2 regions of the Arthrobacter sulfonylureivorans genome follow, and region 2 is predicted to be linked to the other one. Evidence: predicted binding sites of a transcription regulator. Region 2 holds the regulator's gene; the other holds the start of a gene.
What was found. The regulator HspR, encoded in region 2, represses chaperone genes until heat shock. The targets are predictions, from matches to a motif close to AAGTTGAGTCNNNNNGACTCAACTT.
Positions count from the first base shown of each region.

Region 1: the regulator HspR is predicted to act here: its motif matches at 9,920-9,944, upstream of MNQ99_RS16705 (ATP-dependent Clp protease ATP-binding subunit).

Region 1 covers NZ_CP093326.1:3,623,411-3,634,734, reverse strand. The annotation lists gene MNQ99_RS16740 (LysR family transcriptional regulator) at 1-176, opposite strand, end outside; gene MNQ99_RS16735 (MBL fold metallo-hydrolase) at 282-1,340, shown strand; gene MNQ99_RS16730 (MFS transporter) at 1,360-2,760, shown strand; gene MNQ99_RS16725 (glycine cleavage T C-terminal barrel domain-containing protein) at 2,854-4,074, opposite strand; gene MNQ99_RS16720 (pullulanase X25 domain-containing protein) at 4,423-5,175, opposite strand; gene MNQ99_RS16715 (NAD(P)-dependent alcohol dehydrogenase) at 5,322-6,368, opposite strand; gene MNQ99_RS16710 (TetR/AcrR family transcriptional regulator) at 6,472-7,173, shown strand; gene MNQ99_RS16705 (ATP-dependent Clp protease ATP-binding subunit) at 7,253-9,841, opposite strand; gene MNQ99_RS16700 (hypothetical protein) at 10,052-10,369, shown strand; gene MNQ99_RS16695 (LexA family protein) at 10,654-11,073, shown strand; gene MNQ99_RS16690 (Y-family DNA polymerase) at 11,066-11,324, shown strand, end outside.
Region 2 covers NZ_CP093326.1:806,553-817,876, reverse strand. The annotation lists gene trmB (tRNA (guanosine(46)-N7)-methyltransferase TrmB) at 1-423, shown strand, start outside; gene MNQ99_RS03970 (anti-sigma factor family protein) at 447-1,103, opposite strand; gene MNQ99_RS03965 (sigma-70 family RNA polymerase sigma factor) at 1,100-1,597, opposite strand; gene MNQ99_RS03960 (COG4315 family predicted lipoprotein) at 1,865-2,410, shown strand; gene MNQ99_RS03955 (UPF0758 domain-containing protein) at 2,619-2,993, shown strand; gene MNQ99_RS03950 (heat shock protein transcriptional repressor HspR) at 2,923-3,330, opposite strand; gene MNQ99_RS03945 (DnaJ C-terminal domain-containing protein) at 3,411-4,376, opposite strand; gene MNQ99_RS03940 (nucleotide exchange factor GrpE) at 4,499-5,170, opposite strand; gene dnaK (molecular chaperone DnaK) at 5,173-7,041, opposite strand; gene MNQ99_RS03930 (MMPL family transporter) at 7,304-9,448, opposite strand; gene MNQ99_RS03925 (MarR family winged helix-turn-helix transcriptional regulator) at 9,569-10,099, shown strand; gene MNQ99_RS03920 (class I SAM-dependent methyltransferase) at 10,157-10,963, shown strand; gene MNQ99_RS03915 (phytoene desaturase family protein) at 10,992-11,324, shown strand, end outside.

The sequences.
Region 1 (11,324 bases), 1.2 Mb from region 2:
ACTCCTTTGCCGCGGCGCCGGATGGCTAGCGTGGCTCCCAGCGCTTCCTCCAGTTGCCCCAGCGCCAGGCTGACCGCCGCCTGCGAGACGTGGCAGCGCTGCGCGGCCTCGGTGACGGAGCGCGTCTCCGCGATGGCCGCGAAGTATTCCAGCTGACGCAGCGTTACTTCCTTCATAAGTTCTCCTTGTGGGTCTCCCCACTTATTATAGCTAGACAAATGTGATGGCTGCCACCATGCTCGGATGAAGACCTAAAAGATTCTTGAGAGAGGAGCGGCCGCATGGAACATTCGGGCCCTCACGTCATCACGCTGGGAACGGCCGGCGGACCCCGCTGGTGGAAGGACCAGCAGGGAACGCCCCGCTTCGGCATCTCCACGGCCGTGGTGGTGAACGGAACGTGGTACCTGGTGGACTGCGGTCAGGGAGCCGGGCGCCAAGCCAACGCCGCCGGCCTCAACATGGCCGATCTGGGCGGCATCTTCATCACGCATATGCACTCGGACCACACCGTGGACCTGCCCTCGCTGTTGCTGTTCGGGGCCTTCGAGTTGAAGAACTCGAACCGCGGACCCATCCCCGTGGTGGGACCTGGTGACCGCGGCAAACTGCCGCCGCTCTCACCCCGCGCCACCTCCATTCCTGCTCCGGTGGCACCGCACCGGCCCACCCCGGGAGTCGCGGGTCTGGTGGAAGGCCTGCTGGCCGCGTACGCCGCCGACTGCAACGACCGGATCTTCGATTCGCTGGCCAAGAGCCCGCTGGACCAGTTCGAACCGCGCGAAATCGTGCTGCCTGCAGGCACCGGGTTCGATCCGGACACCAATGTTGCCCCGGACATGGAGCCGTTCGAGATCTTCCGGGATGCCAACGTCACGGTCAGCGCGATCCTGGTTTCACACCACCCGACGGCGCCTGCGTATGCCTTCCGTTTCGATACGGAGGCCGGGTCGGTCACCATTTCGGGCGACACGGCCCCCTGCGCCAACATGGTGCGCTTGGCAAGCGGCACCGACCTGCTGCTGCATGAGGCCATCAACCTGGACATCCTCGCCGGCCAGTACTCCGACGCGCAGATGCTTCAAGCCACCATGGACCACCACCGCCGCGCCCACACCACCGCGGCCGAAGCGGGAAAGATTGCCGAGGACGCCGGTGCTCGCCACCTGGCCCTCCACCATCTGGTTCCCACGTACTCGCCGCCGGAAGCCTGGTTGGAGGCTCGCAGCACCTATGGCGGGCCGCTGAGCATACCCGACGACCTGGACGTGATCAGTTTCAGCCGGGCGATCAGCCCAGACTCTTTGTCCGTTTCCACCGCCGGCAACGTCGCCGGATAACCTACCTCAAGGACACTCCATGAGCACAACTCCCACGACCGCCGCGCCATCCGGCGCCTACCACGCCAGTCCGCGCGACATGCGCCGGATCCTGTTCTCCAGCTTCCTCGGCACCGCGGTCGAATATTACGACTTCATTCTGTACGCCACGGCAGCCGGCATCGTCTTCAACCACGTGTTCTTTGCTGGAATGGACCCGAACCTGGCTATCTTCGTCTCCTTCGGCACGCTGGCCATGGGCTACATTGCCCGGCCGCTCGGCGGTTTCCTCTTCGGGCACCTCGGCGATCTGGTGGGCCGTAAGACCATTCTCATCAGCACGGTGCTGATGATGGGCATCGCCTCTACCCTGATCGGACTGCTGCCTACTACTGACCAGATCGGAGTCTGGGCGCCGATCCTTCTGGTGTCGCTCCGCCTGTTCCAAGGAATCGCCGTCGGCGGTGAGTGGGGCGGCGCCATGCTGCTGGCTTTTGAGAACTCGCGGAAGGAGTCCCGCGGCTTCGCTGCATCCTTCGCTTACATGGGGGCCCCGGCCGGAACGATCATCGGCACGCTGATGCTCTCGGCCATGACCATGCTTCCCGATGGACAGTTCCTGGAGTGGGGCTGGCGCGTGCCGTTCATTCTTTCCGCGGTCCTGATGGCGCTGGCGATCTTCATTCGGATGCGCGTCTCGGAATCCCGCGTTTTCAAGGAGATCTCCGCCAAGAGCGAAGCGAAGAAACGGCGCGTTCCCGCAGCCGAGCTGTTCCGCGAGCACCCGAAGTCGCTCCTGATCGCCGTCGCGTCGGGACTGTCCGGCCAGATGGCCCAGGGGCTGATGGGTGCGTGGGCCATTTCCTACGCCGTGCAGCAGGCCGTGCTGGTCCAGACCGAGGTGCTGAACCTGAAGGCGCTGGGTGGAGTGGCCACCATCGTGATGATCATCGTCGCGTCGAAACTGTCCGACCGGTTGGGACGCCGGAAGGTGCTGATCGCAGGCAACATCGGTGCCATGGTGCTGGCCTTCCCGGTGATGGGGCTGCTGGAGATGGGGTCGACCGTGGCGTTCATGCTGGCGATCTTCCTGGGCCTCTCCATCGTGCAGGGATTCACCTCCGGCCCGTACGGTGCCTTCGTTGGCGAACTCTTCCCGACGTCGGTGCGCTATTCCGGCACGTCCATCGGCTACCAGTTGGCTTCCACGCTCGGTGCCGGCTTCACGCCGATGATTGCCACCGCCCTGGTGATGGCCGGCGGCGGGTCGCTCTGGCTGGTGGCCTGCCTCTGGATCGCCTTTTCCGGCATGAGCCTGGCGTCGCTGCTGGCGGCCAAGGACCGTTCCGACCAAGACATTGAGCAGTTGGACGGCCCGGCTGCGGCCCCTGAGCCAGACGCCGCCCCGTCCGAGGCCGGCAAGGTTTCTGCCCGCGCATAGCGGCGCGGCCACGGTCCCACCACGACGACGGCGGAGCCCACCTGCGCAGGTGAGCTCCGCCGTCGTACGGGGTTGGCTTGGCAGTGGCCGCGTTCAGTCCTTGGGTGTCTCCTTGCTGGGATCGAAGAAGGGCTTTTGCACCACCGTGCCGTTGCGGATTCCCTCCGGTGTGTGGATGGACAGCGACGTGCCCTCTTCGCTGAGGTCGAACGGCACCATGGCCAGGCCAATGTTCCGTTCCAGCCGAGGGGAGTTGCAGGCGCTGGTGACTTCGCCGATGTGGGCGCCGCCGCCGACCGAGACCGGGAAGGGTTCGATCATGGAGCCGTCGTTGTAGCTGCCCAGCGGTTCGCCGTCGATGTCCACGCCGACCAGCAGCCGGTCGATGCCCTTCTCGCGGATGCGGCCCAGCGCCTCCTTGCCGACGAAGTCCGCCTTTTGGTCCAGATCCACCATCCAGTTGTAGTCGTAGCCGACCTCCAGCGGGTTGGTGTTGAGCGTGATGTCGCAGCCGTAGGCCAGCATGCCTGCCTCGATCCGCCGGATGTGGCAGGGGCCGATGACGCGCAGGTCGTGCGGCTGGCCGGCCTCCCAGACGGTGTCCCAGAGGCGCCCGGCGTTCTGGGTGGCGTTGTAGAGGTAGATCTCGTAGCCGATTTCGCCGGTGTAGCCGGTCCGGCTGACCACCACGTCCATGCCGTTCAGGGTGTGGTGCTGCATGTAGTAGTACGGCATGTCCAAGATCTGCGGGCCGAACAGGTCGGACATCAGACCCTTGGCTTTGGGGCCCTGGACCTGGACGGGTGCCACGTCCACTTCTTCCACCGTGACGTCCCAGCCGCCGGCGTGCGCCAGGCCCATGGCCCAGAGGTGAACGTCGCTGTCCGCCAGCGACAGCCAGAACTTGTTCTCCTCCACGCGCAGGATGATCGGGTCGTTGATGATTCCGCCGTCGGCCGCGGTGATGAAGGCGTATTTGCACTGGCCCACCGCGCACTTGGTCAGGTCACGGGGGGTCAGCATGTTGGTGAAATCGAACGCCTGCGGGCCGCTGATCTGCAGCTGCCGCTCCACGCCGACGTCCCAGAGGGTGACGTCGTTCAGCAACGACCAGTACTCGCCGACCGGGTCGCCGTAATGGCGCGGATGGTAGGTGTGGTTGTAGACGCTGTAGGCCGCGACGCCGTGCTCCCGCGACTTCCAAAAGTACGGGGACTTGCGCAGCCGGGTATAAAGCGTGACGGCCGGGTGGGGGTTAACGCGTGAATCGGTGCCGTTGAACGGGGCTGAGCCCGAATCGAGAATTTCCGACATGGATGCTTCCTCCTTCGAGGTTCTGGCGCCAGCCGGACCTGAAGTAGTTGCGCATGATGCGCAGCCCTGCGCCATGTGAGACATCGTGACAGTTGGGTAACGAACCAGTCAAGGGTTGTCGAAGACGGTCCTCGGGCACACTTTTTCGGCGGCCTCAACCGGGACGCCGACGATCAGGTTCGAGTCCTTGACCTCGAGCGTGCATAGTGGGATTCGCATTCCGCAGCACGAAGCCGGCCGGGTAGATCCCCAGTCTTCCCGGCCGGGCCTTCACGTGTGTTGTTGTGTGCAGAATTGAAGATTGAACACAACAGCCTGGGCAGGATGCCCCGCCGCGGCGGACCAGCCTCAGGCAGGAGCCAGCTGGGACGCCGGGGCCAGATCGCGGCTGCTGTGGTCATACGCGATGGTGACCGCACCGCCGTCGTGCTGGAACTCGTGGTTGGCTCCGTCGAGGAGTCCGTAGGCCCCGTAGTTCTCCTCCCACGAACCGTTGAGCGCGAACTTGAAGGCGTAGCGCCCGGCAGGCAGCTCGCCGTCCAACAGCCACAGCCCGTCGGCCGGATCGAAACTCATCTGCACCGCATTGGCGGCCGGATCCCAGTCCCGGTCAGCGCCGAGCAGGACACCGAAGTCGCCGACTACGGCCACGGATTCCGGCTGGCCGCTGGGGCGTTTGGGATCCGTCACCGGGGCGGGTGCTTCCGCCACCTGGGCCGGCGCTTCCGGCGCGGCGGCACTCTTTGCATCCTCCGCCCGTGCCGGCGCGTCGGGCAGCGGGATTCCCGCATCGAGAGCTTCTGCCAGTTCGGACGGGCTGGAGAAAGCGGCGACGGCCCGCAGCCCGTCTTCGGTGACAGCCCATCCGCCGCGGCCCTTGGACATCCAGCCCGCCTTCACCAGCCGGGCGGTCGCCGTCGTCAGGTTCTTGAAGCCGCGCGGCACTCCGCCGCTGAGCAGTTCCTGTTCGTAGGCGGTCGGCGGTACACGGCGCAACGCTTCGCTAATCACCTCGCGGGCATCGGGGCGGGTGCCGTTGGAGGCCGCTTCGGCCAGGATCTCGAGGACGGATCTGAGTCGCAGATGGGCATTGTTGGGCATAGCCGTGGCTCCTTCGCGGTGCAGCCGAAACGGGTGACGCTCCCAGTCTGGGACCCCGGCTATGGTGTGCGCCACTGTTTGGCGTTGTGTGTCGGAGCCGGCGCTGCCTTTTATTTGCTGGTCCAGTGATGAAGCCTGCCAAAAGGCTAGACGGTGATGACGGCTTTGCCCCGGATTTCTCCGGCATCCAGGCAGGTGATTGCTTCCGGCATCTGCTCCAGCGGATAGGTCCGGTCGATGCTGGGTGACACCTCGCCCGCGACGATCATTTCACTCAACCGCTCGAATTCCGTGGCGTTCTCGCGTGCCATAAACATGACAAAACGCTGCCGGCTGAACAGAGACAGGAGCATGCCAGCGATCGGCCTGAACAGGCCACCGGTCCAGCGGTCGCCGTCTTCGCCGCCGACAATGACCACCGTGCCGCCCGGGGCCAGTGCTCGGCGCAGGCGCTTCAAGGACGGGTTGCCTGCCACGTCGACGATCAGGTCGTAGCGGCGTCCGCCGGCGGCGAAGTCCTCGCGGGTATAGTCGATGACGGTTTCGGCGCCGAGCCCCCGCACCAGATCCGCCTTGGCGGCACTGCACTCGCCGGTGACGTTCGCGCCCATGGCGGTGGCGATCTGCACGGCGTAGGTACCCACGCCCCCGGAGGCCCCGGTAATCAGCACCTGCTGGCCCGCCTTGAGTTTGCCTGCGTCGCGCAGGGCCTGCAGGGCGGTGGTGCCGGATACCGGCACCGCGGCCGCCTGCTCGAAGCTCAGAGCGGCCGGCTTCAGCGCCAGCATTTTCTCCGCGGCCACCGCGAATTCCGCGAAGGAGCCCTTGCCGTAGCCGAAGACCTCATCTCCGACGGCAAACCGCGTGACGGCAGCGCCTACCGCGGCTACAGTTCCCGCCACATCAAGGCCGAGTATCGGATTCTTGGGGGTGCGCCAGCCCGACACTACGCGGACCGGGTAGGGCAGGCCGGTGGCCATGTGCCATGCCCCGCGATCCAAACCGGCTGCGCGGACCTCGATGAGCACCTGGTCGTCGGTGATGTCCGGCACCGGCACGGTGGCCAGATGCAGTGCGTCGGCCAAGCCGTACTGGTACTGCACAATGGCGCGCATGGTTTGTCCCGGGGAGGCGGCGCTGCCCTCCGCCGGAGGCGTCTGTCCTGCAGGAGCGGGGGTTTCTTTCGGTTCCATGGAGGCATCCTTCTCGAGGTTTTGGACACTGGGACTGCTGACTGAGTCGTACTTTGTACGAAGGTATCGTACAAAGTACGAGAATGCTATAGTCGCCGGAACAATGAATGAAAAATCCGCTGCTTCCCCCACAGAACGTCTTCCGCTCAGCCGCGAACGCGTAGTGCAGTCCGCCATGGCCATTGCCGATGGGGGCGGCCTTGCCGGGCTGACCATCCGCTCGCTGGCCAAGTCCTTGGGGACCAAGCCGATGTCCCTCTACCACTACGTGCGCAACAAGGACGAGATCCTTGATGGCATCGTGGATGCCGTCTTCAACGAGATCGAGCTGCCGGTACCGGGCGGCCAGTGGAAGGCAGAGCTGAAGCGGCGGGCAACATCCGCCCGTCTGGTACTGCGCCGCCATCCGTGGGCGATTGCCCTAATGGAATCCCGGACGGTGCCGGGGCCGGCGAACCTCCGCCACCATGACGCGGTCCTCGGTACCCTCCGTGCGGCCGGTTTTTCCCTTTCCTTGGCCGCGCATACCTACGCCCTGCTTGACGCCTACGTTTATGGCTCGGCCCTGCAGGAGGCGTCGTTGCCGTTCGACGGGCCGGACAGCTTAGCGGAAGTCGCCGGACCGATGGTGGAAATGTTCAGCACGGGGGACTATCCACATCTGCGCGAGTTTGCGATGCAGCACGTTCTGCAGCCCGGTTACGATTTTGGCGACGAGTTCGACTTCGGGCTGGACCTGATCCTCGATGGCCTCGCCGCCCATCTGCCGGAGCCGGTCGGTGGCATCGATGCAGGGGCGGCGTAGCCGACGCACACAACGGCAGAGGGCGGGGCACCCCTTGAGTGGAGTGCCCCGCCCATTGCCGTTGGCGTGGTTGGCGCCGTTATGCCACGGCGGCCATGCTGTCGGCCGTCACCCGGAGTCCGTCCTCTCCCGGGGTCACGCGGATCCGGCCGCCCTCGGCCACAGCCTCGGCCACCAGCAGGTCGGCAATCCGGTCGTCCAGCTCGCGCTGGATCACGCGACGCAGCGGCCGGGCGCCGTATTCCGGTTCGTAGCCGGCCTCGGCGATCCAGTCCACCGCGTCCTCGTCCACGGCCAGCGAGATGCCCTGGGCGGCCAGACGGGCCTCGGACCGGCGCAGCTGCAGCCGCACAATGGAGCGCAGCTGCTCCTTCTCCAGCTTGCGGAACAGCACAATCTCGTCGATCCGGTTGAGGAACTCCGGCCGCATGGCCTCGCGCAGCCGGCCCATCACCCGGGCGCGCAGGTCCTGCTCGGAGGCGAAACCGTCCACGCCGTTATTGGACGTGAAGCCCAGCGCCCCGCCCTTGCTGGCCAGGAATTCCGACCCGAGATTCGAGGTCATGATCACCACGGTGTTGCGGAAGTCAACGGTGCGGCCCTGCCCATCGGTGAGGCGTCCGTCGTCGAGCACCTGCAGCAGCAGGTTGAACACGTCCGGGTGCGCCTTCTCCACCTCATCCAGCAGCACCACCGAGTACGGGTGCCGGCGGACCCGCTCGGTCAGCTGGCCGGCCTCGCCGTAGCCGACGTAGCCCGGAGGGGCGCCGACCAGCCGCGAGACGGTGTGGCGCTCCCCGTACTCGCTCATGTCGAAGCGCACCATGGTGTTCTCGTCACCAAACAGCGACTCCGCCAGCGCCTTGGCCAGCTCGGTTTTGCCCACCCCGGTGGGACCCAGGAACAGGAAGCTGCCGACGGGCCGGCCCTCGTCGCCCATGCCGGTGCGGTTGCGCCGTACCGACTTGGCGATGGCGGTCACCGCGTCGTCCTGCCCGATCACCCGGGCGTGCAGGTCCTCCTCCAGGCGGGCCAGTCGCTGCCGGTCGCCCTGGCTCAGCCGGGCGGCCGGAATGCCGGTGGCGCGGGCAATGATTTCGGCAATCTCCGCCTCGCCGACCACATCGGAGGGTACGACGCCGAGGCGCGCGCCGCCGTCGTTGTCCTCCGTAGCGTTGGTGGCTGGCTCGGCTGCGGAATCGATCTTGGCCTTCAGTTCCTCGATGTCATCGCGCAGCGAGGAGGCATCCTCGTAGCGTTCCTCCGCAACGGCGGCGTTCTTGGCTGACTCGAGCTCCGCCAGCTGTCCGCGCAGCGCCTCCACGTCCACGCGGGGGCCGCGGCGCAGGCTCAGCCGGGCGCCGGCCTGGTCGATCAGGTCGATCGCCTTGTCCGGCAGGAAGCGGTCGGTGATGTAGCGCGAGGACATCTCGACGGCGGCGCGGATGGCTCCGTCGGTATAGGTCACCTGGTGGTGCTCTTCGTAGCGGTCCTTCAGCCCGGCCAGGATCTGCACGGCGTCCTCGATCGAGGGTTCGCCCACCATCACCGGCTGGAACCGGCGCTCCAGGGCCGGATCCTTTTCCACCTTGCGGTATTCGCCCAGCGTGGTGGCGCCGACCAGGTGCAGCTCGCCGCGGGCCAGTCGGGGCTTGAGGATGTTGCCGGCGTCCATGCCGCCCTCGCCGCCTCCGCCGGCGCCGACCACGGTGTGCAGTTCGTCGATGAAGACGATCAGTTCGCTGCTGGCGGCACTGATCTCTTCCATGGTCTTTGTCAGCCGTTCCTCGAAGTCGCCGCGGTATTTGGTGCCGGCCAGCATGCCGGGCAGGTCCAGCGACACCACGCGCTTGCCGCGCAACTGCTCCGGAACATCGCCGTCCACGATCGCTTGGGCCAGCCCTTCCACGATGGCGGTCTTGCCGACGCCGGCCTCGCCGATCAGGACCGGGTTGTTCTTGGTTCGGCGGGCCAGGATCTCGATGGTTTGCGCGATCTCGTCGGCGCGGCCGATCACCGGGTCCAACTGGTTCTCGCGGGCCCGGGCGGTCAGGTCAAGGCCGAACTGGTCCAGCATGGGTGTGGCGGAGTTGGGGTTTTGTTCCTGCCGGGTTGCGGCGCCGCCGCCCGGGTGGGCCTGGGCCGCCTCCGCCGCGTTGGCCTGCTGCAGCGCCTGCGGGGTGACGCCGGTGCCGGCCAGGATTTGGCCAGCCGCGGTTTCCTGGTTCAGCACGAACGCGGCGAACAGATGCTCCGGGTCAATGTAGGTGGAGCCAAACGCCCGGGCCACCTGGTGCGCATCCAGCAGGGCACGCTGGGCCGAGGGGGTCAGGGACGGCGCCTCGCCGATGGGCTCGGCCTTTTCCGGCAGGCGTTGCTCGGCGGCGCGGACGATGTCCCGCGGATCGGCGCCGGCGAGCTTGATCTGGCCGGCAGTCGGTTCCTGTTCGGCCATCACGCGCAGAATGTGCAGCGCATCCACTTCCGTGTGGCCGAGTCCAGCGGCAAATGCGGCGGCCTGGGCCAGCACTTCCTGGGTGCGGCGGCTGAGCAGCCGGGTGAGGTCGACCGTGCGGCGGGACTGCGCCGCACGCTGGCCCTGCAGGTAGCGGACCAGGAACTCGTCGAATGATCCGTTGCCGGACGTGGGTCCGAAGAACAGTGGCATTGATGATCCTCCTGTGGACTTGAGTGCCTTCGACTCATGTTAACGCTTCATGCCGAAGATTATTCCACAAGCCGGGAAAAGTTGAGTCGAGTCGACTCACATTGACGATGCATGCAGAAAACAATGCCTACACAGGGGGATAGCGCCGGCAGCAGGCCGACGTGGAGCGTAGCTTTGCTTTTCCCAGTATCAGGAGTCGAGGAGCGGTTCATGACGGACAGCAGGGAAGCGTTCGAGAAGCGGCGCGAAGAACTTGAACGGTTGTTTCGGGAGGGAGGGCCACGACTGGAGGCGTATCTGCGCGAGCAAGCCATGGAAGGCATCAGAGACGCCTATATGACTTTTGACGACGCCGCCCAGGCCCTCGGCAGGGTGATTGTCGACGGGCACAAGGCGGGAATGAGCGCGGAGGAAATCCAGCGCCTTCTCGACGAACTGGCCAATGAGGCAGAGTACTGGGCTGAACTTCCGATCAGCGTCCGTTTGAGCACCAAGCACGTGCAGAGCATCATCCAAAGCGCCGCGTGACTGACTGCTTCCTCAGAAGGGCGGGGGATTGTCATCCCGTTGTTCACCACCATCCCCAGCCGGGTAGCAGCCCTCGGCATCGTCGGGCGAATCTGAGGGGGATCTGCGAGAGGACGGGCAGAAGCCCCTAGAAGAAGCGGAATGCTATGGTCCGCGATTGGCGCCTCCCGAGAGAGCCGTGCAGCCGGTCGAGGTCCACGTCCGCCGAGCTAGTCCCAAGGCTTTCGAAGATCCCGGGGTGATAGTCTGATCTTCGAAGATCTGTTCGAAGATGGGGGCTTGTCATGTTCGGTCTGGAGCGCCCCTCCGGCGCGTCGGCCGGCCCGGAGCTGGGTGACGGGACGCCCGAAGACGCCCGCGGCTTTCCCTCACCGGCGCGGGACTATTTCCACGGCGGCCTCGACCTGAACCGGCACCTGATCCGGGACCGTACCAGTACCTTCGTGATGCGCGTGGCCGGTAACTCGATGGCATCGGCCGGAATCTGCGACGGCGATGAGCTGATCGTGGACCGCGCGCTGGAGCCGCGCGATGGCTCGGTGGTGATCGCCGTGCTGGACGGGGAGCTGGTGGTGCGCCGCCTGCATCTGGCCGCCGGCGGTGTGCGCCTGCAGACGGACGACGGCGGTGTCCCGACCGAGGTGGGCGAGCTCGGCGACCTGAGCATTTGGGGCGTGGCCACGCGCTGCCTGCACCATGTTTAGCGAAGGACCCGCCGCAGCGCCGACGCAGCTCCGTGAACGGATCGCGCTGGTGGACGTCAACAACTTCTATGTCTCCTGTGAGCGGGTGTTCGACCCGTCGCTTGAGGGACGCCCCGTCGTTGTCCTGTCCAACAATGACGGCTGCGTGGTCGCGCGCTCCGAGGAAGCCAAGCAGCTGGGGTTGAAGACCGGCACGCCGTGGTTCCAGGTGGCGCCACGCGCCAAGGCCTGGGGACTGGTGGCAAAATCCA
Region 2 (11,324 bases):
TGGCACAAGACCCGCCACCACAAGCGCCGACTGGTGCAGGAAAGCTTCGTGGAGCTCGCTGCGCGGGTGCTGCAGCCCGGCGGGACCTGGCGGCTGGCCACGGACTGGTCCGACTACGCCATCCAGATGCGCCGGGTCGTCGATGCCTCGCCGGACTTCAGCAACCTGCACGAAGGTGAGCGCACCGGCGCGGACAGCCCGTTGACCCAGGTCTGGGAGAGCGGTGTCGAAGGGGTCGTCGGCGGCGCGCCGGTCCGCGAGGGCAAGGTCCCCGTCAGCACCGGCAACGCCAGCACCGGCGAAGGCATGGACGAGCTGGGCGGCTGGGCACCCCGCTTCGACGGCCGGACCATGACCAGCTTCGAGCAGAAGGCGCACGACGCGGGACGGATGATCTTCGACCTCGCCTACCGCAGGAACTGATCCGCTCCGCTCCCCGGCCGGACTCAGTTGGTGGTCACTGCCGCCAGCGTGGCATCCGCGTCGTTGCGCAGTTCCACCAGGGCGATTTCGTCGGTGTCCATGGCGCAGGACGCGGTGAGGGTGGCCCGGCCGGCCGGGGTGGCCTGCCAGGATGCCACCTGGTAGGTGTAACCGGACTTACCGGTCACCCACAGGGTGAGGATGCCGTCCTGGGGCAACTTCTCCCCGGCCACGTCCATCTCCGTCCCCCAGGTCTTGTGCACCAGGGCCAGCTCAACCTGCAGGCCGCCGTCGGCAGTCATGGTGTAGGTATCCGACGGCGGTTGCGGCTGCTGGGCCAGCAGCGGCCCGACCGATGCCCCGGCCACCAGGCACACCCCCGCCACGGCTGCCACCAGCCCGGTCCACCGGCGTCGTTCTTTCCGGCGCCGCAGGGCCAGTTCATCCACGAGTTCGCGGGTGCGTTCCTCGAGTTCTTGCGGCGGCGGGGATTCCAAGTCCAGCGCCGCGCCGCGCGGCAGCGCGTCCAACAGATCCGGCAGCGATTCCAGTTCGGCCGCGTCACGCCGGCACTCCAGGCAGTCCGCCAGATGCTCTTCGAATGCCGCCCGCTCATGACGGTCCAGCCCGCCCAGGATATAGAGGCCGAGCAGTTGGTGCTGTTCCTCGCTGGTGTTCACGACTGACCCACCCCCATCTCATCCAGTACCGACCGCAGGGCCTTCGCGGCATAAAACGCGCGCGACTTCACGGTGCCCAGCGGAATGCCCAGCGACTGCGCAGCCTCGGCAGCGGTGAGCCGCTGGTAGTGCAGGGCCAAAATGATGTTGCGGTGGTCCGTACTGATTCGTGCCAGGGCTTCCTCCATGACCACGCGCAGCAGTAGTCGATCAAACTGGTCTTCTTCAATGGCGGGCTCGTCCTCGCCCCATCCGGTCTCCTCCGGCCTACGGCTGCGGCGCCGGTAACCGTCGATGATGACGTGCCGGGCAGTCTGGTACAGGTAGCCGCGCATATTCTCCGTTTCCGGGCCGCGCTTCCACACCCGCAGGATCGTTTCCTGGACAACGTCCTCCACTTGGTCCGCGTTGGAGGTGGCGGCGCGCACGAACCGCCGCAGCGCTGTGGCATGCTCGCGGTAGAGACGGGCCACAGCCTCGTCATCGAGTGACACGGCCGCCTCCTCCCTGGCCGGGAACCGCCCTGTCGCTAACCGACGGCGGTCGCTAACCGGCGGCGCCGGTGCCGTCCCGGCTCTTCTATCCAGTACGACGACGGCGGCGGCCTTCCGGTTCAGCCGCACCGAAAATCGCCAGTGGCGGAAATCCCGATCGCCCGGCGTTGAACCATTGTGGGCGCGTGCGGCGTCTTTTCCAATAGCGGGTCGCGCCCCGCGGCACCGCACTCCGGGCAGCACCCGGGAGACGGCAAAGGAACCCTCATGAAAATCACACAGACAGCCCGGGCCGCCCTGCTGGCCGCTGGCATGCTGGTCCTGGCCGGTTGTGGCGGCAACTCCGGCACGGAAGAGCCCGCAGCGACACAGGCGCCGCCGGCGAGCGAATCCGGCATGGCCACAGAATCGTCTTCCCCGCAGATGTCGGAGGGCGGGCAGACCGGCGGGGAAATGGCCGGCGCTACCGACACGCTGGCCACCGCGGACACCAACCTCGGCAAAATCGTTGTAGACGGGGCAGGCATGACGGTCTACTACTTCACCAAAGACGTTCCCGACTCGGGCAAGAGCGCCTGCACTGGCGATTGCTTGGCGGCGTGGCCGCCTGTGCTGGCTGAGACAGAGCCGAAACTCGACGGAGTCACCGCCAAGGTCGGGCTCATCGACACTCCCGATGGGAAGCACCAAGTCACCCTCAACGGCATGCCCATCTACTACTGGGCCCAGGACAAAGCCCCCGGCGACACCACCGGGCAGGACGTGAACGAGGTCTGGTACGTCGTCGCCCCCAACGGAGACATGATCAAGTAATCCGCGCCACCATCCGCCCGCAGCTGCCCAGTTGGGGCAGGGTAGCTGCGGGTTCCCTTGCCACGGCACGTCCGCCTGCGCTCCCCGGTCCGTGCTCGCAGAGGCCGCGCCAGCAGCCTGCCTCCACAGGCGCGGTTCGGGAACCGGATGTCCACACCCGTCCGCCCCGGGATAGCTGGCAGGGCTGCCGCCGTCTTACCGTGAAGCCATGGACAGCCATACCAGCATTGCCGAGATGCCCGAAGAAGACCGGCCGCGCGAGCGCCTTGCGCGTTTCGGAATGCGCCGACTGCGCGACGCCGAAGTCATGGCGCTTGTGGTTGGCTCCGGATCGCGCACGGCCAGCAGCGTCGAACTGGCGCACGCGGTCCTGAAGAAACTGGGAGGTCCGGCCGGGCTTCGGGAAGCCTCGGTCGAGGAACTGCTGGCCGTCCCGGGGGTGGGCGGAGCGCTGGCCGCCCGCATTGCCGGCGCCATGGAACTGGCGCGACGGGCGGCTGCACGCGAACGGATCAGCGCTGCGGGCGCCAAACCACCATCGCTTGGCTGCGCGGACGAGGCCGCTGGCCGCGGACCAGACTGACCACGTCGCCGGCAAGCCCGGCGGCGAACACGCGGCTGGAATCGGCGCGGCGCTGCCTGGCCATCAGTTCCTCGGACAGGTCCTGGACCTGGGCCCGCAGGGCTGCCACCTCGTTCTGCAGCTGGAGGATGCGCTTGATCCCTTCCAGTGAGACGCCTTCCTGGGACAGCCGCTGGACTTCGCGCAGCGTGTTCACATCCTGCTGGGAGTAGCGGCGCTGTCTGCCCCGCTGGCGCGATGGGGAGACCAGCCCCAGGCGGTCATACTGGCGCAGGGTCTGCGGGTGCATGTCGGCCAGTTCGGCGGCCACCGAAATCACGAAAATCGGCGCATTCATATCTATACCCACGGTGCTCTCCCTCCTGCGCTGCGCGCGTTTTCCGCCCGGTCCTTCCGGTCTGCTGAAACTCCGACCGGCTACAACCGCGCCTTGGCGGCAAGGTTGCCGCGCGGATCGGATCCGGCGGTCGCCGCCGCGAAGGCGTTGACCGCGTCTTCTGCCTCCTTGCCAAGGTTCTGCGGGACCACCACGTCGATGGTTACCAGCAGGTCACCGGTGTTCTTCGCGGTCTTCACCCCGCGTCCCTTCACGCGCAGCGTCCGACCGGACGGCGTTCCGGCCGGCACCTTGACCTTGACGAGTTCACCGGCCAGTGTAGGCACTTCGATCTGCGCCCCCAGCGCGGCCTCCGGGAAGGTCACCGGGACGTGGATGCGGATGTTGTCGCCGTCACGCTGGAAAAAGGTATGTGGCTTGACGTTGACGGTCACCATCAGGTCGCCTGCACCGGCCGGACCCGGCTGGCCCTTGCCGCGGACGCGGACCTTCTGCCCGTCCTTAATGCCGGCGGGGATCCGCACATCGATGACCTCGCCGCTGGGCTCGCGCAATCCGATGGTGGTGCCGTTGATGGAACCGGCAAAGGAAATGCTGGTGCTCGCGGTGCGGTCCGCACCCTTGCGCGGCGCCTGCTGCTGGTAGCCGCCGAATCCGCCGAACAGGTCGGCGAACTCCGGCGGAACGTTTCCCGAGGAACTGGTGCGGGTGCGGGCACCCTGGCCGAACAGGTTGCCGAAAATGTCCTCGAAGCCGCCGGCCCCCGGCCCACCGGCGCCCCCCGGGCCTCCGGCGCTGAAGCGGGCGCCGCTGCCCATCGCCCGGATCGCGTCGTATTGCTCGCGTTCCTGCGGGTCGGACAGGACCGAGTACGCCTCGGAGACGTCCTTGAACTTCTTCTCCGACGCGGCGTCGCCCGAGTTGGTGTCCGGATGGTGCGTCCGGGCGAGTTTGCGGTACGCCTTCTTGATGTCGGCGTCGGACGCATCTTTGGAGACACCGAGGATCTTGTAGAAGTCTTTCTCGACCCAGTCCTGGCTAGCCATGCAGGCGCCTCCTTTCAGTTTCACAAAGTCTATGGGCCTTCCGGCCCGGACGATGACGGGTTGGCCTCCGGCGGACCGGAAACCAACCCGTCATCTGTTCCGTCATGGCACCCTGGCGGGCGTCATTCAGCCGGTACAGCCACCACTACCTGGGCGGCGCGCAGCACGCGGTCGCCCGACTTGTAGCCCAGGCGCAGGATCTGGCTGACCGAGTCCACTTCCACCTCTGCATCGGGCTGCTGCATCAAGGCCTCGTGGATGTTCGGGTCGAACTCCACGCCGGTCTCCTCGATACGGGTCAGGCCGTAGGTCGCCAGCACGCTGTCCAGCTTGGTGGCAATGGCAGCGAACGGACCGTCGGCCAAGTCGCCGTGCTGGCGTGCCGCGTCGATGTCGTCGAGGACCGGAAGCAGCGAGTTCATAACACCGATGACAGCCATTTCGCCGGCCACCGCACGGTCGCGTTCGACCCGCTTGCGGTAGTTCACGTACTCGGCTTGCAGTCGGAGCAGGTCGTTCTTGAGCTCCTCTGCTTCCTGCGACGTGGTGCCCTGGGCAACGGACTCCCCCGCCGGGACCTCGGCCCCGTTGAGGATCTCCTCAGCCTGGGCCAGCGCGTCCGCGTCCGCACCCTGACCGGCGGCGGGAGTCTTTTCCGCTGCCTGGTCCGCGTTGCCGTTGCCGGCATCGGCGGCAGCTCCGCGGACCTTTCCGGTCTCCGGATCGATCTTGCGGTTGTCGCGGAAGTTCACCGGCTCTGACTGGCGTTCTTCTTCGTTACCGTTTTCCGCCATGGTTACTTCTTCTCGTCTTCTTCGTCGACCACTTCGGCGTCGACGATGTCCTCGTCGGCGCCGGCCTCGGAGGCACCCTCACCGGCGGGAGCGCCGTCGGCACCGGCTGCGCCGGACTGGGCCTGCGAGTAGATGGCCTCGCCGAGCTTGGTCTGGGATGTCTGCAGCTTCTCGAACGCGGCCTTGACCTCGTCGTCGTTGTCCTGCTTTTCCAGGGCTGACTTCAGGGCGTCGACGTCGGCCTTGACCTCGGTCTTGACCGCTTCCGGCAGCTTGTCGTCGTTGTCGGCGAGCAGTTTGTCAACGGAGTAGGCCAGCTGCTCGGCCGAGTTGCGGACATCGGCGGCCTCGCGGCGCTTCTTGTCCTCGGCGGCGTGCTCTTCAGCTTCACGGACCATGCGGTCGATGTCGTCCTTGGACAGCGCGGTGCCGCCGGTGATGGTCATCGACTGCTCGGCGCCGGTGCCCTTGTCCTTGGCGGAGACGTGCACAATGCCGTTGGCGTCGATGTCGAAGGTGACCTCGACCTGCGGCACGCCCCGCGGAGCCGGGGCGATGCCGGTGAGCTCGAAGGTGCCCAGGGGTTTGTTGTCGCGGGTGAACTCGCGCTCGCCCTGGAAGACCTGGATGGCCACGGACGGCTGGTTGTCGTCAGCGGTCGTGAAGGTCTCGGACCGCTTGGTCGGGATCGCCGTGTTGCGCTCGATCAGGTGCGTCATGATGCCGCCCTTGGTCTCGATGCCCAGCGACAGCGGGGTGACGTCGATCAGCAGCACGTCCTTGCGCTCGCCCTTCAGGACGCCGGCCTGCAGGGCTGCGCCCACGGCCACGACCTCGTCCGGGTTCACGCCCTTGTTCGGCTCCTTGCCGCCGGCCATTTCCTTGACCAGGTCAACGACTGCCGGCATGCGGGTGGAGCCGCCCACCAGGACGATGTGGTCGATGTCGGAGACCTTGATGCCGGCTTCCTTGATCACGTCGTGGAACGGCTTCTTGGTCCGGTCCAGCAGGTCCTTGGTGAGGTCCTGGAACTTCGCACGGCTGAGGTGCTCGTCCAGGTGCACCGGACCATCCGGGGTGACCGAGAGGTACTGCAGCGAGATGTTGGTGGAGGAGGCGGAGGAGAGTTCCTTCTTGGCCTGCTCGGCTGCTTCCTTCAGGCGCTGCAGGGCGATCTTGTCCTTGGACAGGTCGGCGCCCTTGGCCTTGGCCTGCTGCAGCAGGAAGTCCACCACGCGCTGGTCCCAGTCGTCGCCGCCGAGGCGGTTGTCGCCCGACGTGGCGCGGACCTGGATGGTGGAGAAGTCGTCCTCGTCCTTGCCGACTTCCAGCAGGGACACGTCGAAGGTGCCGCCGCCGAGGTCGAAGACCAGGATGAGTTCGTCTTCCTTGCCCTTGTCCAGGCCGTAGGCCAGCGCGGCAGCGGTCGGCTCGTTGACAATGCGCAGGACGTTCAGGCCGGCAATTTCGCCGGCTTCCTTGGTGGACTGGCGCTCGGCGTCATTGAAGTACGCCGGCACGGTGATCACCGCGTCGGTGACCTTCTCACCCAGGTAGGACTCGGCGTCGTGCTTGAGCTTCTGCAGCACACGGGCAGAGATTTCCTGTGCGGTGTAGTTCTTGCCGTCGATCTCGACCTTCCAGTCGGTGCCCATGTGGCGCTTGACCGAGGCAATGGTGCGCTCGATGTTGTTCACGGCCTGGCGCTTGGCGATCTCGCCGACCAACACCTCGCCGGACTTGGAAAAAGCGACAACGGACGGAGTGGTGCGGCCACCCTCGGCGTTGGCAATGACGGTGGGTTCGCCACCTTCCAGAACAGAAACAACGGAGTTGGTGGTTCCGAGGTCGATACCTACTGCACGAGACATACGCGTGTCCTTCCTTTGCGGCCGCAGCTACGGCCTTGTTCACTGTGGCGGCCCGGCCGTCGGGGCTAAACCGACGGCTGCCGCCAGGGAACGGCGGCTGTTGAGCCTTCTGCACTCAAGTTTACTCAGGCCCTCGGCTTTGTCAACCAAGTTGAGCGTACTCCACTCAACTTTAGAGGGTGGCCGTGAGACGACGACGGCGGGGGCGCTGGTGGTTACCCCCGCCCCCGCCGTTCGTCAGCGGCCCGCGGCCGCCCCGGTCTCAGTCCGCGGTGTGCCCACTGCCCGCTGCCACCAGTTCGCGCTCCCGCGACTCTTTCCGGGCGAGCTTGGACGGCCACCAGATGTTCGGCCCGATGTCGTACGACAGCGCCGGGATCAGCAGCGAGCGCACCAGCACCGTGTCCAGCAGGACGCCGAAGGCCACGATGAACGCGAGCTGGCCCAGGAACAGAATCGGGATGACGCCGAGGGCGGCAAAGGTAGCAGCCAGCACCACGCCGGCCGAGGTAATGACGCCACCAGTGGAGCCCAGCCCGCGCAGAATGCCGGGCCGGGTTCCCAGCCGCAGCGATTCCTCGCGCACGCGGGTCATCAGGAAGATGTTGTAGTCGATCCCCAGCGCTACCAGGAAGACGAAGCCGTACAGCGGCACCGTGGCATCCGCCCCCGGGAACCCGAAGACATGGTTGAAGACCAGCGCGGAGACGCCCAACGCGGTCAGGTAGGACAGCGCCACGGACAGGATCAACAGCACCGGCGCCAGGATGGAGCGCAGCAGCAAGATCAGGATGAGCAGGATGACGCCGAGCACCATCGGCGTGATCTTCAGCAGGTCGGCCTGCGCCGTGACGTTCGTGTCCAGCGCAACCGCCGTGACGCCGCCAACCAAGGCCTGCGGATCGGCCGCGTCCAGTGCGGTGCGCAGGTCGGCAACGGTGGCCTCGGCCGCGTCTGAGTCCGGCACATCCTGCAGCGTCGCATTAATCATCACCCGGCCGTCGAGCTCCACCACCTGGTCGTCACGGGTGAAGAACTCGGCGGAGGCGACCCCGTCCTCGCTGCGGACCACCTCCAGCACCTGGTCCCGCTTGCCGCTGTCGGCGACGACGACGGCCGGGCTGCCGGCGCCGGCGTCGAAATGGCGAACCAAGGCGTCCTGCCCGTCCGCCGAATCCGTCTTCACCAGGACCAGCTCCGACTGCGGGACACCGTGGGCCTGCAGCTGCAGCACACCCATCGCCCCGGCGACCAGCAGCAGTACCGAAACCATCCAGGTGGCCCGGGGCATCCGTGCCACCAGATTGGCAACGCGGAGCCACAACCCGCGCATACCCTCGGTTCCGGCCACCGCGTTTTCGGGTGGGGCGACGTGGGCGTGGTGCCCCGGGCGGGGCACGATGGGCCAAAAGGCGCTGCGTCCGGTCAACAGCAGGACCGCGGGCAGGAACGTCAGCGCTGCCAGCACCGCGAACACAATGCCAATGGCGGCGATGGGACCCAGGCTGCGGTTGGAGTTCAGGTCGGAGAACAGCAGGCACAGCAGCGCCAGGATCACGGTGGCTCCGGAAGCTGCAATCGGTTCGACCGCACCCCGGTAGGCGGTCTTCATCGCCGCCCACTTCGACTCCTGCTCCCCCAGCGCCTCGCGATATCGGGCCGTCAGCAGCAAGGCGTAGTCGGTGGCGGCGCCGATCACCAGGATGGAGAGGATGCCTTGGCTCTGGCCGCTGAGCTGGATCCAGCCCTGCAGGGCAAACCAGTACACCACCAGGATGGCCGCACAGAGCGCGAACACGGAGGTCAGCAGTACCAGGAAGGGCAGCAGGAGCGCGCGGTAGACCAGCAACAGGATCACGAACACGGCACCCAGCGCCACGCCCAGCAGCAATCCGTCAATGCCGCCGAAGGCCTCCACCAGATCGGCGATGAACCCGGCCGGGCCGGTCACATAGCCGGTGGCGGATTCCGGAAGCTCGGCCGCCAGGACCGCGCGCAGGTCGGTGACCACCTCGCCGGCATCCAGGTCTTCCGGCACCGGCACGATGAACTGCACCGCTTGGAAGTCTTCGGACGGGATCGGCCCCACCACTTGATTCGCACCGCCGCGCTCCAGGCCGGCCGCGTCCGCCAGCCGTTCGGCCAGCGGGGCGTAGTCCGCCAGTTGCTGCGGCTGGATCGGCTCGTCGAATTCGACGACGGCGATGGCCGGCACCGCATCGGAGTCGCGGAAGCGCTCCTGCCATTCGCCTGCGGTGGTTGACTCGGCGCTGGCCGGCAGGAAACCGGCCTGATCGTTGGTGGAGACGTCGGAGAGCTTGCCGAAAGTCGGCCCACCGAGGCCGGCGGCAGCCAACCAGGCTGCCACCACCAAGGCGGGGAGGAGCATTCTGAGCCATCGGGCCATGGCGATCGATCCTTCGGAATCTAGGCAGCGGAAAACAAGCTCCACTATAGATTAGTTCCACGTTAGAGATAAACCCCCAGTGAACTATCCTGTTGTTGGGTTGATGGAAGGGAGGGCCACGTGGAACAACGCACGGACCGGCTGATGCTGCTCTTGCAGCAGTTCGTCGTTGAGAGCGAGCGCTACGTTGAAGCGGTCAGCGAACGGGACGCCCTGCACCGCACCGACCTCAACGCCCTCGCGGCGATGGTCCGGGCCGCCGCGGCCGGCCGCACCGTTACTCCCGGCCTGCTGCGGACCGAACTCCACCTCAGCTCTCCTGCGACCACCGCATTGGTCGACCGGCTGGACCGCTCCGGGCACGTTAATCGCACGCGCAGCGATACGGACCGCCGCAAGGTGCATCTGGAGCTGACGGACAAGGCCCGCGCCACCGGCGGCGCGATGTTCGCCCCGTTGGCTCGCAACATCGGCCAGGTGCTGGACGGCTACCCGGCGGAGGACCGCCAGCGGCTAGCCGGCTTCCTGGCCGACATCATCACCGCCACGTCGGCCGCCTGCGTGGAGGTCACCGGCCGCGACGGGGACCCGGGCGGCGACGGGCACCCAGACGGCGAAGCTGCGACGGGGACCCCCGGCGTCGACAAATAGCGCAACATTCCGGCACGGCAGCTACGTGCCGGCAGGGGCGCAGAGTAGTCTCCCACTATGAAGGACGAGGTCTACTCCCACGGCCACCACAAGAGCGTGGTCAACGCCCATGCGATCCGCACCGCAGAGGACTGCGCAGCCTATCTTCTTCCCGAGCTCAAGCCCGGCATGATGTTGCTGGACGTGGGCTGCGGCCCCGGCAGCATTACGGTTGATTTGGCCGAGCGGGTGGCTCCCGGACAGGTCATCGGCCTGGACCGGTCCGACGATGTGCTGACCCAGGCGGCCGAACTCGCGGCGCTGCGCGGCATCGAGAACGCCACGTTCGTCAGCGGCAACATCTACGACCTCGAGTTCGACGACGACACCTTCGACGTGGTCCACGCCCACCAGGTCCTGCAGCATCTGACCGATCCGGTGGCCGCACTGTACGAGATGCGGCGGGTGCTCAAGCCCGGCGGCATCGTGGCCGTGCGCGACGCCGACTTCCACGGCATGAGCTGGTACCCGGAACTGCCCGAACTCACCGACTGGATGGATACCTATCAGCAGATCGCCCGGGGCAACCGGGCGGAACCGGACGCCGGCCGGCACCTGATTTCCTGGGCGCAGGCGGCAGGCTTCCGCGAGATCACGCCGTCGTCGTCCAATTGGCTGTACGCCACCGAAGAACAGCGCCGCTGGCAGGGCGATGTGTGGTCCGAGCGCGTCCTGCACTCGGCCTACGCGGAACAGTCGCTGGAACGCGGGCTGCTGGACCAGGCCGGGCTGGACCGGATTGCGCAGGGCTGGCTGGCCTGGGCAGACGCCCCGGACGCCTGGTTCCTGATTCCCAACGGCGAGATCCTGGCCCGCAAGCCCTGACCCGACGGCAGACAGGACCTCAGCGGACATGCGCGGACAGTATGACGTAGTGGTCATCGGCGGCGGCCACAACGGTTTGGTCGCCGCCGCCTATCTGGCGCGCGCAGGGCAGAGCGTGCTGGTGCTGGAGCGCGAAGACAGGCTCGGCGGGGCCGCCGTCTCCGCGGAGGTCTTCCCCGGCACCGGGGCCCGCATTTCCAGGTATTCGTATCTGGTCAGCCTGCTGCCCCGGCGAATCATCGAGGACCTGGAGTTGGACCTGCGGCTGCTGCGCCGGCGCTACTCGTCCTACACGCCGTTGCCCGGCACGTCCACCGGGCTGCTGGTGGACAATCAGGACCCGGATGCGACCCGCGCCTCC